3 regions of the Janthinobacterium foliorum genome follow, and region 2 is predicted to be linked to each of the others. Evidence: predicted binding sites of a transcription regulator. Region 2 holds the regulator's gene; each other region holds the start of a gene.
The links. Region 2 encodes LexA, which represses DNA repair genes until DNA is damaged. Its sites were predicted from a motif close to ACTGTATNNNNATACAGT; they were not measured.
Positions count from the first base shown of each region.

Region 1 (4,282 bases), on a different contig from region 2:
TGTACAGACGAAAAAAAAGGAGCCGCAGCTCCTTTTTTCTACCGCATGAGCGCGCTTACGCCGTCGCTTCGCCGCCCAGGGCTTCCACCACGTCGGCCATCAGCTTGCTCAGCTCGCCCGTCATCAGCATCACGTCGCCGTCGAAACGCTCTTCGTCGTTCTTCGTGCTCGATTCCGTTTCCTTGATCACGTCCAGCGGCTTGACGCTCTTGATGGCCAGGGATTCCGTCAGCACGAACGAGATTTTGTCGTTCCACGTCATGGCCAGGCGCGTGCACTGCTTGCCGGCCGCGATGTGGCGGCGCACGTCGTCCGCTTCCAGGGTGTGACGCACGTAGCGCACGGTGGCCTTGCTCTCGCCCGTGGCGCGCAATTCCGTATCCATGTCGACCGTGAAGCCGGCAGGCGCATCGTCGGCCTGCAGCCATTCCGTCATCACCGCCACGGGCGAGCGCTGCACGCGCAGGCTTTCCAGCGGCAATTTATCCACGGCTTTCAGCAGCAGCTTGATGACTTCATCGGCCTTCGCCGGGCTGGCCGCATCGACCACCAGCCAGCCATTGACGGGATCGATCCAGGTCCAGACGTTGCTGCGGATGCTGAAGGCGCGCGGCAGCAGTTCGTCGGCGACGCGTTCCTTCAATTCCTTCATGGCCTTCTTGCCGGGCGCAAAACCTTGCGCTTCTTCCATCTCGGCGGCGCGGGCCTTGGCCACCTGGTTGATGACGGTGGCCGGCAGCAATTTCTTTTCCGTGCCCAGCAAGATCAGCATCTGCTTGTTGACCACGTGGACCAGGCCGCCATTCGGGCGTGGCGTATCCCAGCCCTGGCGCATCAGATCCATGCTGGTCGCCGGCGTAAATTTGTTCGAGGACAGGGCCTCTTCCAGTTGTTCTGGCGTGTAAGCCCATGGTGCGGGCAGGCGGTAAATCTGAAGATTCTTGAACCACATAGTTTTTGTCTTCCGTTTGTTTCAGTAGTGCCAGGGGAACGCCATTCTACACTTTCGACATGCAAATGCCGTCAAAAGCGCGGTCTGGCGCGGTATGTATCTTGTGGGAAACCTTGCTACAGGGCGGGAAACAGCTCGGCCTGGGCAGGTACCTGCCGCGTGACGATGGCCGGGTCGCACAGGGTCGAGATGCGCACGCCCAGCAAGCGGATTTTCTTTTCGAACGGCACGCGCCGCAGACAATCGCGGCTGGCGCGCAAGATGGCGGCGGCATCCGCCGTGGCGCTGGGCAGGGTGATATCGCGCGTCACCGTGCTGAAATCCTCGAAACGCAGCTTGATGCCCACCGTGCGCCCCGCCAGCGACTGTTTATCCAGGTCGCCCGCCACGCGCGTGCACAGGCTTTCCAGCTTTTCCGACAGGGTGGCGCGGTCGCGCACCACCTGCAAATCGCGCTCGAACGTGGTTTCGCGGCTGACGGACTTGGTTTCCCGGCTGGTCTGCACGGGGCGCTCGTCGATGCCCAGCGCCGCCTGGCGCAGCCAGCCCGTGTACAGGTCGCCAAACTGCGTGCGCAGCATGGCCATGTCGGCCTGCGCCAGTTCGCCGATGGTATTGACGCCCAAGGCTTCCAGCTTGGCCGTGGCCTTCGGCCCGATGCCATTGATCTTTTTTGCCGGCAAGGGCCACACGCGCGTTTCGACATCCTCGGGTGACAAAATGGTCAAGCCATCGGGTTTTTCCAGGTCGGAACAGATCTTGGCCAGCAATTTGTTGGGCGCCAGGCCGATGGAACACGACAGGCCCGTCGCCTCGAATACGGCCGCCTTCAGGCGCGCCGCCATGGCCGGCGCCTGCTCGCCATGTTCCGTCAGGTCGACATAGATTTCATCAATGCCGACGTTCTGGATGATGGGACACAGATGGGCCACGGCTTGCTTGAAACGCGCCGAATACTCGCGGTAAGCCTCGAAATCGGCGGGCAGCAGGATGCTGTCGGGCGCCAGCTTGGCCGCCTTCATGATGCCCATGGCGGAAAACACGCCGAAGGCGCGCGCCGCATATGTCGACGTGGTGACGACGCCGCGCCCCACGTAATCGCGCATGCGCGCAAACTGCCGCGTGCCGTCCTGCTGCAGCACGGGCTGCTGCAAGCGCCCGCCGCCGATCACCACCGGTTCGCCACGTAATTCCGGATATTTCAGCAGTTCCACGGAAGCAAAGAAGGCATCCATGTCCAGGTGGGCGATCCAGCGGCGCGCTGCGGTATGTGGTTGGGCAGATGACATAAAAACACCTCGCGGCGGATCGGCTCGCCTGTATCAGGCAAGAACATTGGGCAAGACACTGTGCATGCATACAGTATGCACCGGAATTGCGCCAGGATGCAAGTTGAAACGAAGCGGACACATTGGCGGCGCCAGGCGGTTGCTTTTCTCAATAGCAAGATTACAATCCTGACACAACAATCAAAGGGAGTTGCCTTGCCTATCGCACATCACGCCTTGCGCCGCCTTGCCGTCTGCTCATCCATGCTGCCGGCCCTGCTGCTGTCCACGCCAGCGCCATCCGCGCTGGCTGCCGACGCCGCCCCCAATGCCGTCACCGCCCCCGTTGCCGCCAAGACAGCCTGGCAGGAAACCCGCCATGGCACGGTAGTGACGGATGACTACCGCTGGCTGCAAAAAAAGACCGATCCTGCCGTCATCGACTACCTGAATGCGGAAAACGCGTATACGGCCGCCGTGACCAAGCCGATCCAGCCCCTGGCCGACAAGCTTTACGCCGAAATCAAGGGCCGCATGCAGGAAGTGGACCTGTCCGTGCCTGTGCGCATGGGCAATTTTTACTATTACACGCGCATGGAAGCGGGCAAGCAGTACCCGCTCAACTGCCGCCGCGCCGCGGGCGCGAAAGGCGCCTACGATGCCGGCGCCGCCGAGGAAATCCTGCTGGACCAGAACCAGCTGGCCGAGGGCCACACCTTCTTTGCCGTGCGCGCGTTTGCCGTCAGCCCGAATGAACAATTGCTGGCCTACACCACCGACACGACGGGTTTCCGCCAGTACGACCTGCATGTCAAGGATTTGAAAACGGGTAAATTGCTGACCGACAGCATGCCCAGAGTCACCTCGCTGGCCTGGGCGGCGGACAACGCCACCCTGATGCTGGCGCAGGAAGACGCCACCACCAAGCGCTCGGACCGTTTGTTCCGCCTGGCGCTGGGCGGCACGCCGCAGCAGGTGTATCACGAGCCCGTGGAACAGTTCGCCATTGGCGTTGGCCGCACGCGCGACCAGCGCTACTTCGTGCTGACGTCGGGCAGCACGGATACCAGCGACGTGCTGCTATTGCCCACCAGCACGCCCAATGGCAGTTTCCGCAGCGTGCTGCCGCGCGAAAAAGGCCACCGCTACAGCGTCGAGCACCGCGACGGCCAGTTGTACATTCTCACCAACAAGGATGCGAAAAATTTCCGCATCGTCAGCGCGCCCCTGTCGGCCCCGCAGCCGCCACACTGGAAGCCGCTGGTGCCGCACAACAAGGACGCCGTCATCCAGTCCATCGATGTCTTCCAGGGCTACCTGGTGGTGATGGAGAAGGCGCGCGCCCTGAACCGCGCGCGCATCTATGATTTCGCGCATCAAAACTGGAAGACGGTGCAGTTCGACGATCCCGTCTACCTGGCCACGGCAGCGGGCACGCCGGAATTTACGGCAACGCAATTTCGCATGTCTTACCAGTCCCCCGTCACGCCGCCCACCGTCATCGACGTGGCCATGCAGGACGGCAAGCGCACGGTGCTGAAACAGCAGGAAATCGTCGGCGGCTTCGACCCTGCGCGCTACGCCACGCAGCGCCTGTGGGTCACGGCCCGCGATGGCGTGCAAGTGCCGCTGTGGATAGCCTACAAGAAAGGCGTCAAGCGCGATGGTTCCGCGCCACTGCTGCTGTACTCGTACGGCTCCTACGGCATTTCCACGGAAGCCACGTTCGGCCTGGCTCGCATCAGCCTGCTGGACCGCGGCGTCATCTATGCGCAAGCGCACATCCGCGGCGGCACCGACATGGGCGAAGCGTGGCATGAGGACGGCATGCTGATGAAGAAGAAAAACACCTTCAATGACTTCATCGACAGCGCCGACTACCTGGTGCGCGAAAAATGGACCAGCCCGAACCGCCTCAACATCCAGGGCGGCAGCGCGGGCGGCTTGCTGATGGGCGCCGTCGTCAACATGCGTCCGGAACTGTTCCACGCCGTGCACGCGGCCGTGCCCTTCGTTGACGTGATGAACACCATGATGGACGCCAGCTTGCCGCTGACCACGG
Region 1 is NZ_CDXDQE010000011.1:120,389-124,670, forward strand. Features, by position in the region: gene ACZ92H_RS21100 (recombination-associated protein RdgC) at 56-952, opposite strand; gene dinB (DNA polymerase IV) at 1,069-2,241, opposite strand; gene ACZ92H_RS21110 (S9 family peptidase) at 2,437-4,282, shown strand, end outside.
Region 1: dinB (DNA polymerase IV) is a predicted target of LexA. The motif match lies at 2,299-2,316, and genes of this name have one in related genera.

Region 2 (4,282 bases):
GGCGGTCCAGCCCTGGGCGCCGCGCGCGCCTTCTTCGGCGATGGCGAAGATCTTCGACTCGGCCTCGTCAAGCATCTGCTTGACTTCCTTGCCTTGCGGGCTGAAGGCCGTGCCGGAGATATCGTCGGCCACGGTAATGAGCTTGCGCAGCACGCCGCGGTCGCGCACGATCTCGGCGTAGCGCCGGATGTTCGCGGCCGATGGCGTGTTTTGCGCCATGGCGTTCAGGTAAGCGAGTCCGCCCACATCCTCGGCCTTGCCGAGCTGGGTCAGGGTTTCAAAAACAGTAATGACATCGGCTGGCTTGGAAGCGTTAACCATCTTGACGATTTGCTCGAAGATGATGCGATGGTCATAGCGATAGAAATCCTCCGCATGCATGAAGTCGGCGATGCGGTCATACGCGGCATTGTCGCGCAGCAGACCACCGATGACGGATTGTTCTGCTTCGATCGAATGCGGCGGAATACGGAGGGAATCCAGTTGCGGATCAGAGGGGGCGTTCATGGCGCGAATTATACCCGCTTCGGCGTCAGGGCAAAAAAAAAGGGCGAAAAATCCAGGAAAAAAAGGCCACAAAAAAGCCGGGCGAACCCGGCTTTTCATAGTGCGGCAGCGCTTGCGGGCCAGGCCCGCAGACGATTACGCGTTCGCGTCTGGTACGACAGCGATAACGACTTCCACGACCACGTCGGTGTGCAGAGCAACCGAAACGTTGTGCTCGCCAACGATCTTCAGCGGGCCGGTAGGCATGCGGATTTGTGCTTTTTCAACAGCAAAACCTTGCTTGGTCAGCGCTTCAGCGATGTCGAAGTTGGTGACGGAACCGAACAGACGGCCATCGACGCCAGCTTTTTGAGCAACTTGAACGGTCAGGCCGCTCAGTTTTTCGCCCTGGGCTTGCGATGCAGCCAGTTTGGCGGCAGCAGCTTTTTCCAGTTCGGCGCGCTTGACTTCGAATTCAGCCACAGCGGTTGCCGTAGCACGACGTGCCAGGCGTTGCGGGATCAGGAAGTTACGTGCGTAACCGTCTTTGACTTTGACGACTTCGCCGAGGTTACCGACGTTAACAACTTTTTCTAACAGAATGATTTGCATAGTTCTTCTCCAGGAATATCTGACCGATTAAGCGTGGTGCAGATCGGTGTATGGCAGCAGCGCGAGGAAGCGAGCGCGCTTGATTGCGGTGTCAACTTGGCGCTGGTAGTGCGCTTTGGTACCGGTCAGGCGTGCTGGCATGATCTTGCCGTTTTCTTGGACGAAGTCTTTCAGCGTGTCGACGTCTTTGTAGTCGACTTGCTCAACGTGAGCTGCGGTGAAGCGGCAGAACTTCTTGCGTTTGAACAACGGGTTTTGCTGTTTGCGTTTTTCTTTAAGCTTGAGCTTATTTTTGTCGAACTTTTTACCGAATGCCATGTCAGGCTCCTGTATCTAAAATGCGCTAGTCGGGAATGACTGCACTAAAATCAATGATGTGAAACACCAAACTCTTGCTGTTGCGGCTTTTTCTGGCCAGGAAACCCGTGAACTGATACACCCCGCCCAAGCTTGCCTGGCTGAACCGGCCTGAGATTTCGCCAGCGGCTAGCGCGGCAACATCAAACTCGGTCAAACGGGCAATTCCTGCTTCCATCTGCTGCGAACTGTGCTGCAATACTGCATTCACAATCGGCAGCCCTGCCGGGGTATAGCGCAATATTTCGCGCTCGGCAATGATGGCGGTTACTTGTAGCTGGTTCAGCGCACGATCCTGGTCAAAAATTAAGCGGCTGCGGCTGGAGCGGCTGCTGGTGCTTCGGTGCGGTGGCTTTTGGCCGCGTCTTCGCGTTGTACCGATTTCATCATCGGCGAAGGAGCTGTTTCAGCTTTCTTCATTTTAACGGTCAGGTGACGCAACACGGCATCATTGAATTTGAATGCAGTTTCCAACTCGACCAGGGTCTCGTTGTCGCATTCGATGTTCAGGCAGATGTAGTGTGCTTTAGGCAGCTTTTGGATCGAGTAAGCCATTTGACGGCGGCCCCAATCTTCCACGCGGTGAACCGAACCGCCGCGGGTGGTTACGCTGGCTTTGTAGCGTTCGATCATCGCGGGCACTTGCTCGCTTTGGTCCGGATGGACGATAAAGACTATTTCATAATGACGCATGCAAACTCCTTCAGGTCGGATTGATAATCGCCCACCCCGGCGTCAAGACGGGTGTGGGAAGGTCAGCCGAAGATTATAACCGCCTTTTGCAAACGTTTCAATCATTCCTTCAACATGCCGTCCCCGCGACGGGCTGCCGCGGCGCTTTTCCCGGCCCATCCGACTATTTCGCGCAGAATTTGCGCAAATCGCCGAAATCCCCTTGCATAGTGGGCGATACTGTACAAAAATACAGACTGTTCATATAGACAGCATTTTAGTATGCACCCACCGCTCATGATCAAGCTGACAGCACGACAAGAACAAATCCTGAACCTGATCAAGGACGCGATTGAAAATACGGGGTTTCCTCCCACCCGTGCCGAGATCGCCAATGAATTGGGTTTCAAATCGGCCAATGCGGCCGAAGAGCATTTGCAGGCCCTGGCCCGCAAGGGCGCCATCGAGATTTCGCCAGGCACCTCGCGCGGCATCCGCCTGATCGGTGCGGCGGCCGAAACGCTGCCAGCGAAGGTGCCGGCGGCGCTGCTGATGTCGCTGCCCCTGATCGGCCGGGTGGCCGCCGGCTCGCCCATCCTGGCGCAGGAAAACCTGGAGGCGAGCTACAACGTCGACCCTGCCCTGTTCTCGGCCAAGCCCGACTTCCTGCTGAAGGTGCGCGGCTGGTCCATGCGCGACGCCGGCATCATGGATGGCGATTTGCTCGCCGTGAAAAAGGTCGACAGCGCCAAGAACGGCCAGATCGTCGTGGCCCGCATCGGCGACGAAGTCACCGTCAAGCGCTACAAGAAGACGGGTTCCGTCATCGAACTGCTGCCGGAAAACCCCGACTTCAAGGTCATCACCGTGTCGCCGGAAGATGAGTTTGCCCTCGAAGGCCTGGCCGTGGGACTCATGCGCAGCTGGCATTGAGTGAGCGCGCCTTCATGAACCTGCTGCGCAGCCCGCTCTCGGGCATCCGTTGCTCGCTAGCCGGGCGCTCCCGTACGAATGTGTACAGCTACGCTACTCAACCCGATATCGAGCTTGCTCGCCACGGTTTCCGAAGGCACGGCGACATTACCATGTAACAAGAAAAGCAAAGGGCCGCGACAGCATGACTGTCGCGGCCCTTTTCACATGGCGCGCGGCTGCTTATGCGTCCAGCGCGCTCTTGAAATCGTCCAGCAGGTCGGCCTCGTCCTCGATGCCCACGGAGACGCGGATCAGCGACTCGGCGATGCCCATGCTGGCGCGGCGCTCGGCGCCCATCTCGTAGAAGATCGTGTGGGCGACGGGAATCACCAGGGTGCGCGTGTCGCCCAGGTTGCTGGCTGGAATAGCCAGGTTCAGGCGGTTGAGGAAATCGAAGCAGTCGATGCCATCCTTCAACTCAAAGCTGAACAGCGAACCATAGCTGCGGAACAGCTCCTTTGCCAGCGCATGTTGCGGGTGCGACGCCAGGCCCGGGTAGTGCACGGCGGCCACGCGCGGGTCCGCGGCCAGCATGGTGGCCAGCGCCAGGGCGTTCGAGCAGGTGCGGTCCATGCGCAAGGCCATGGTTTCCGCGCCGACGGCGATATGGTGCGCCGCCTCCGGCCCCAGCGAGGCGCCAAAGTCGCGCAAGGCCTTGGCGCGGATTTGCGCGATGCCCCACTGCGCCGGCGCCGCCTTTTTGTAGTTTTCAAAGATGTTCGGGTATTGCGTCCAGTCGAACACGCCCGTATCCGTCAGGCTGCCGCCCAGCGCATTGCCGTGGCCGCCGATGGATTTCGTCAAGGCGTTCACCACCAGGCCGGCGCCCACGGCTTTCGGACGGAACAGGTAGGGCGTCGTCATGGTGTTGTCGACGATGTACAGGATGCCCTTTTCGCGGCACAAGTCGCCGATTTTCTTCAGGTCGGCAATCTGCGTGCGCGGGTTGGCGATGGTTTCGACAAACACGATGCGCGTGGCCGGCGTGATGGCGGCCGCCACGTTGGCCACGTCGGTGGCATCGACGAAGGACACGGCGATGCCCTGCCCCGTCACCGTTTGCCACAGGCTGTTGGTGTTGCCGAACAAAAATGCCGACGAGACGACATGGTCGCCCGCGCGCAGCAGCGACTGCACCACGGCGCCGATGGCCCCCATGCCGGTGGCGAAGCACAGGGTG
Region 2 is NZ_CDXDQE010000001.1:326,432-330,713, forward strand. Features, by position in the region: gene ACZ92H_RS01470 (replicative DNA helicase) at 1-507, opposite strand, end outside; gene rplI (50S ribosomal protein L9) at 643-1,098, opposite strand; gene rpsR (30S ribosomal protein S18) at 1,126-1,416, opposite strand; gene priB (primosomal replication protein N) at 1,442-1,741, opposite strand; gene rpsF (30S ribosomal protein S6) at 1,762-2,148, opposite strand; gene lexA (transcriptional repressor LexA) at 2,425-3,060, shown strand; gene ACZ92H_RS01500 (cystathionine gamma-synthase family protein) at 3,283-4,282, opposite strand, start outside.

Region 3 (4,282 bases), on a different contig from region 2:
CGCGGGCGCGTCGACGCGGTACAGGGGCGGACGGGCGATGCAGATATGGCCCTTGTTGATCAGCGCGGGGAAGTGCTTGAAGAACAAGGTCAGCAGCAGCACCTGGATGTGCGAGCCGTCCACGTCCGCATCGGACAGGATGCAGATCTTGCCATAACGCAGGCCGGACAGGTCGGGCGTGTCGCCGATGCCGTGCGGGTCGACGCCGATGGCCACGGCGATATCGTGGATCTCGTTATTTGCGAACAGGCGGTCGCGGTCCGTTTCCCATGAGTTCAGCACCTTGCCGCGCAGGGGCAGAATCGCCTGGAATTCCTTGTCGCGGCCCATCTTGGCCGAACCGCCCGCCGAGTCGCCCTCGACGAGGAACAGTTCATTGCGCGTGATGTCCGACGATTCGCAGTCCGTCAGCTTGCCCGGCAAGACGGCCACGCCCGAGGATTTTTTCTTTTCCACTTTTTGCAGCGAACGCTGGCGCGACTGCGCCTGCTTGATCACCAGATCGGCCAGCTTCTTGCCGTAGTCGACGTGCTGGTTCAGCCACAGTTCCAGCGGCGGCTTGGTGAAGGTCGAGACCAGGCGCACGGCGTCGCGCGAGTTCAGGCGCTCCTTGATCTGGCCCTGGAATTGCGGGTCCAGCACTTTCGCCGACAGCACGAAGGAGGCGCGCGCGAACACGTCTTCCGGCAGCAGCTTCACGCCTTTGGGCAGCAGCGAGTGCATTTCGACGAAGTTTTTCACGGCGCCGAACAGGCCGTCGCGCAAGCCCGATTCGTGCGTGCCGCCATTCGAGGTGGGGATCAGGTTGACATACGATTCGCGCACGATGGCGCCTTCTTCCGTCCAGGCCACGACCCATGCCGCGCCTTCGCCTTCGGCAAAGCCTTCCGAGTCTGGCCCCGCATATTGGGCGCCTTCGAACAGGGGAATCAGGGTTTCGCCATTCGATACCTGCGCCAGCGTTTCGGTCAGGTAGCCGCGCAAGCCTTCCGCGTACTGCCAGGTCTGGGTATCGCCCGTCTTGGCATTCGTCAGGGTGACGGTGACGCCGGGCAGCAGCACGGCTTTCGAGCGCAGCAGGCGCTGCAGCTCGGTTTGCGAAATGTTGGGCGAATCAAAATACTTCGGATCGGGCCAGGCGGTGACGCGCGTGCCGGACTTCTTGCCGTCGCGCGGGGCAGGGCGGGAATTCAGGGGCTCGATCACGTCGCCGTTGGCAAACACCATGTGATGCAAGCCGTTGCCGTCGCTTTCCTTGCGCCAGACGGTGATTTCCAGGCGCGAGGACAGCGCATTGGTGACGGACACGCCGACGCCGTGCAAGCCGCCCGAGAACGCGTAGGCGCCGCCGGAACCCTTGTCGAACTTGCCGCCCGCGTGCAGCCGCGTAAACACGATTTCCACCGTCGGCACGCCTTCTTCCGGGTGCAGGCCGACGGGAATGCCGCGGCCATTGTCTTCGACGGTGATGCTGCCATCCGTGTTTTGCGTGACGGCGATATGCGTGCAATGACCGCCCAGCGCCTCGTCGGAGGCATTGTCGATCACTTCCTGAATGATATGCAGCGGATTTTCAGTGCGGGTGTACATCCCCGGGCGCTGCTTGACGGGTTCCAGTCCTTTCAGGACACGGATGGATGATTCGCTGTAGTCAGATGCTGGTTTTTTAGTGGCCATACGTGTTCAAGCTAAATAAAGACTAGGGTTGGAACGCCAGGCCGGGGCACTGCGCGGCGCAGTGACAGCGGCGGCGATAACTGTATGAATATACAGTATATCCCGTCCAGCGTCACTGTGGGAGGGCAGTGCGGCAGGCTAGGCGTCCTTGTGCGGACGCTCGCGCATTCTATCTTGTCCCGCGAGCAATAGCGCTACTCCAGGGCAACAACGGTGCGCCGTGCGCGCGCTTTGGCGCCAATTGTGAAGGATTTTATGCGGTAAAGCCGCCATTTTTACATCTTGTTTACAGCCGCCTCCCCAGTCTTTACGAATTTTTTAGACCCTTTTGGCTAATCTGCTCACTATCAAAACAAACCTGTATGAGGGTGGGAATGGACATCGTGTATCTCGGCTTGATTGCCGTTTTTTTCGTCGTGGTGGCCGGCTTTGCCGTGGCCTGCGACAAACTGGGGAGCTTCAAATGAATGCCTTTTATGTGCTGGGCGCCGTCGTCTCGGCCGGCCTGCTCGTGTATCTGCTGGTGGCGCTGCTGAAGGCGGAGGAACTGTGATGACGACGCAATCGATACTCCTGCTGGCCGCTTTCCTGCTCGTGCTGCTGGCGGGGGCCTACCCGCTGGGACTGTACATGGCGAAGGTGGCAGGCGATGCGCCCGTGCGCGGGCTGGGCTGGCTGCAAAAACTGGAAAACCTGCTGTACCGCTGGTCCGGCCTGCCCGCCGACAAGGCCATGGGCTGGAAAAGCTATGCCATCGCCCTGATCCTCTTCAATACCGTGGGCGCCTTCTTTGTCTACGGCCTGCAGCGCCTGCAGGGCTTCTTGCCCTTGAATCCGCAGGGACTCGGCGCCGTCAGCCCCGATTCCTCGTTCAATACCACCGTCAGCTTCGTCGCCAACACCAACTGGCAGGGCTACGGCGGCGAACAAACCATGAGCTACCTGACGCAGATGCTGGGCATGGCGTGCCAGAACTTCTTCTCGGCCGCCACCGGCATCGCCGTGATCTTTGCGCTGGTGCGCGGCTTTGCCTCGCGCTCGGGCAAATCGATCGGTAATTTCTGGGTCGACCTGGTGCGTTCCACCTTGTACATCCTGTTGCCGCTGTCGCTGGCCTTGTCCGTGGTCTTCATGGGCGAAGGCATGATCCAGAATTTTTCGCCGTACAAGGAAGTGACCCTGCTCGACCAGGTGGCGTATGCAACGCCGAAGGTGGCGGCCGATGGCCAAGCCGTGCTCGATGCGGCCGGTAAGCCCGTGATGGAAGCGCAAGTGGCAACCACGCAGACCATCGCCATGGGTCCCGTCGCTTCGCAGGAATCGATCAAGCTGCTGGGCACGAACGGCGGCGGCTTCTTCAACGCCAATTCCGCCCACCCGTATGAAAACCCCAGCGTGCTGTCGAACTTCCTGCAGATGCTGGCTATTTTCCTCATTCCCGCCGGCCTGTGCTTCACGTTTGGCCGCATGGCTGGCGACATGCGCCAGGGCTGGGCCGTGCTGGCGGCCATGACGCTGATCTTCGTCGTCATGACGGCGGGCGTGATGAGCGCCGAGCAGCAAGCCAATCCCGCCCTGCAGGCGCTGGGCGTGGACCAGCAGGCCAGCAGCCTGCAATCGGGCGGCAACATGGAAGGCAAGGAAACGCGCTTCGGCATCAGCTCATCGGCCCTGTTCGCGGCCGTGACGACGGCGGCATCGTGCGGCGCCGTCAATTCCATGCACGATTCCTACATGCCGCTGGGCGGCATGGTGCCGCTGCTGCTGATGCAGTTCGGCGAAGTGATCTTCGGCGGCGTGGGCACGGGCCTGTACGGCATGTTGATGTTCGCCATCCTGGCCGTCTTCATCGCCGGCCTGATGATCGGCCGCACGCCGGAATACCTGGGCAAGAAAATCCAGGCCTATGAAATGAAGATGGTCTCGCTGGCCATCCTGGTGACGCCGGCCCTGGTGCTGACGGGCACGGCGATCGCCGTGATGGTGGAACCGGGCACGGCGGGCGTGGCCAATCCGGGCGCGCATGGTTTTTCCGAAATCCTGTACGCCTTCACGTCGGCGGCCAACAACAACGGCAGCGCGTTTGCCGGCCTGTCCGCCAACACGCCGTTCTATAACGTGATGCTGGCGATCGCCATGTGGTTCGGCCGCTTCGGCGTGATCGTGCCCGTGCTGGCCGTGGCCGGTTCGCTGGCGGGCAAGCAGCGCCTGTCGGCCAATGCCGGCACCATGCCCACGCACGGCCCCATGTTCATCGGCCTGCTGATCGGCGTGGTGGTGCTGGTCGGCGTGCTCAATTACGTTCCCGCGCTGGCCCTGGGCCCGATCGTGGAACACCTGCAACTTTTCACAAAATAAGAGGCTACCATGTCACGCACAAGCCTGACCTTGTTCGATTCCGCACTGATTGGCCCAGCCATCGTCGATGCGTTCAAAAAACTCGACCCCCGCACGCAGTGGCGCAGCCCCGTGATGTTCGTCGTCTACGTGGGCAGCATCATCACGACCCTGCTGGCGACCCAGGCCGGGATCAGCGGCGGCCAGGGAGAGGCGCCGTTCGGCTTCATCGTCGCCGTCGCCGTGTGGCTGTGGTTTACCGTGCTGT
Region 3 is NZ_CDXDQE010000003.1:482,003-486,284, forward strand. Features, by position in the region: gene ACZ92H_RS09610 (DNA topoisomerase IV subunit B) at 1-1,677, opposite strand, end outside; gene kdpF (K(+)-transporting ATPase subunit F) at 2,141-2,230, shown strand; gene kdpA (potassium-transporting ATPase subunit KdpA) at 2,230-4,035, shown strand; gene kdpB (potassium-transporting ATPase subunit KdpB) at 4,045-4,282, shown strand, end outside.
Region 3: ACZ92H_RS09610 (DNA topoisomerase IV subunit B) is a predicted target of LexA. The motif match lies at 1,757-1,774, and genes of this name have one in related genera.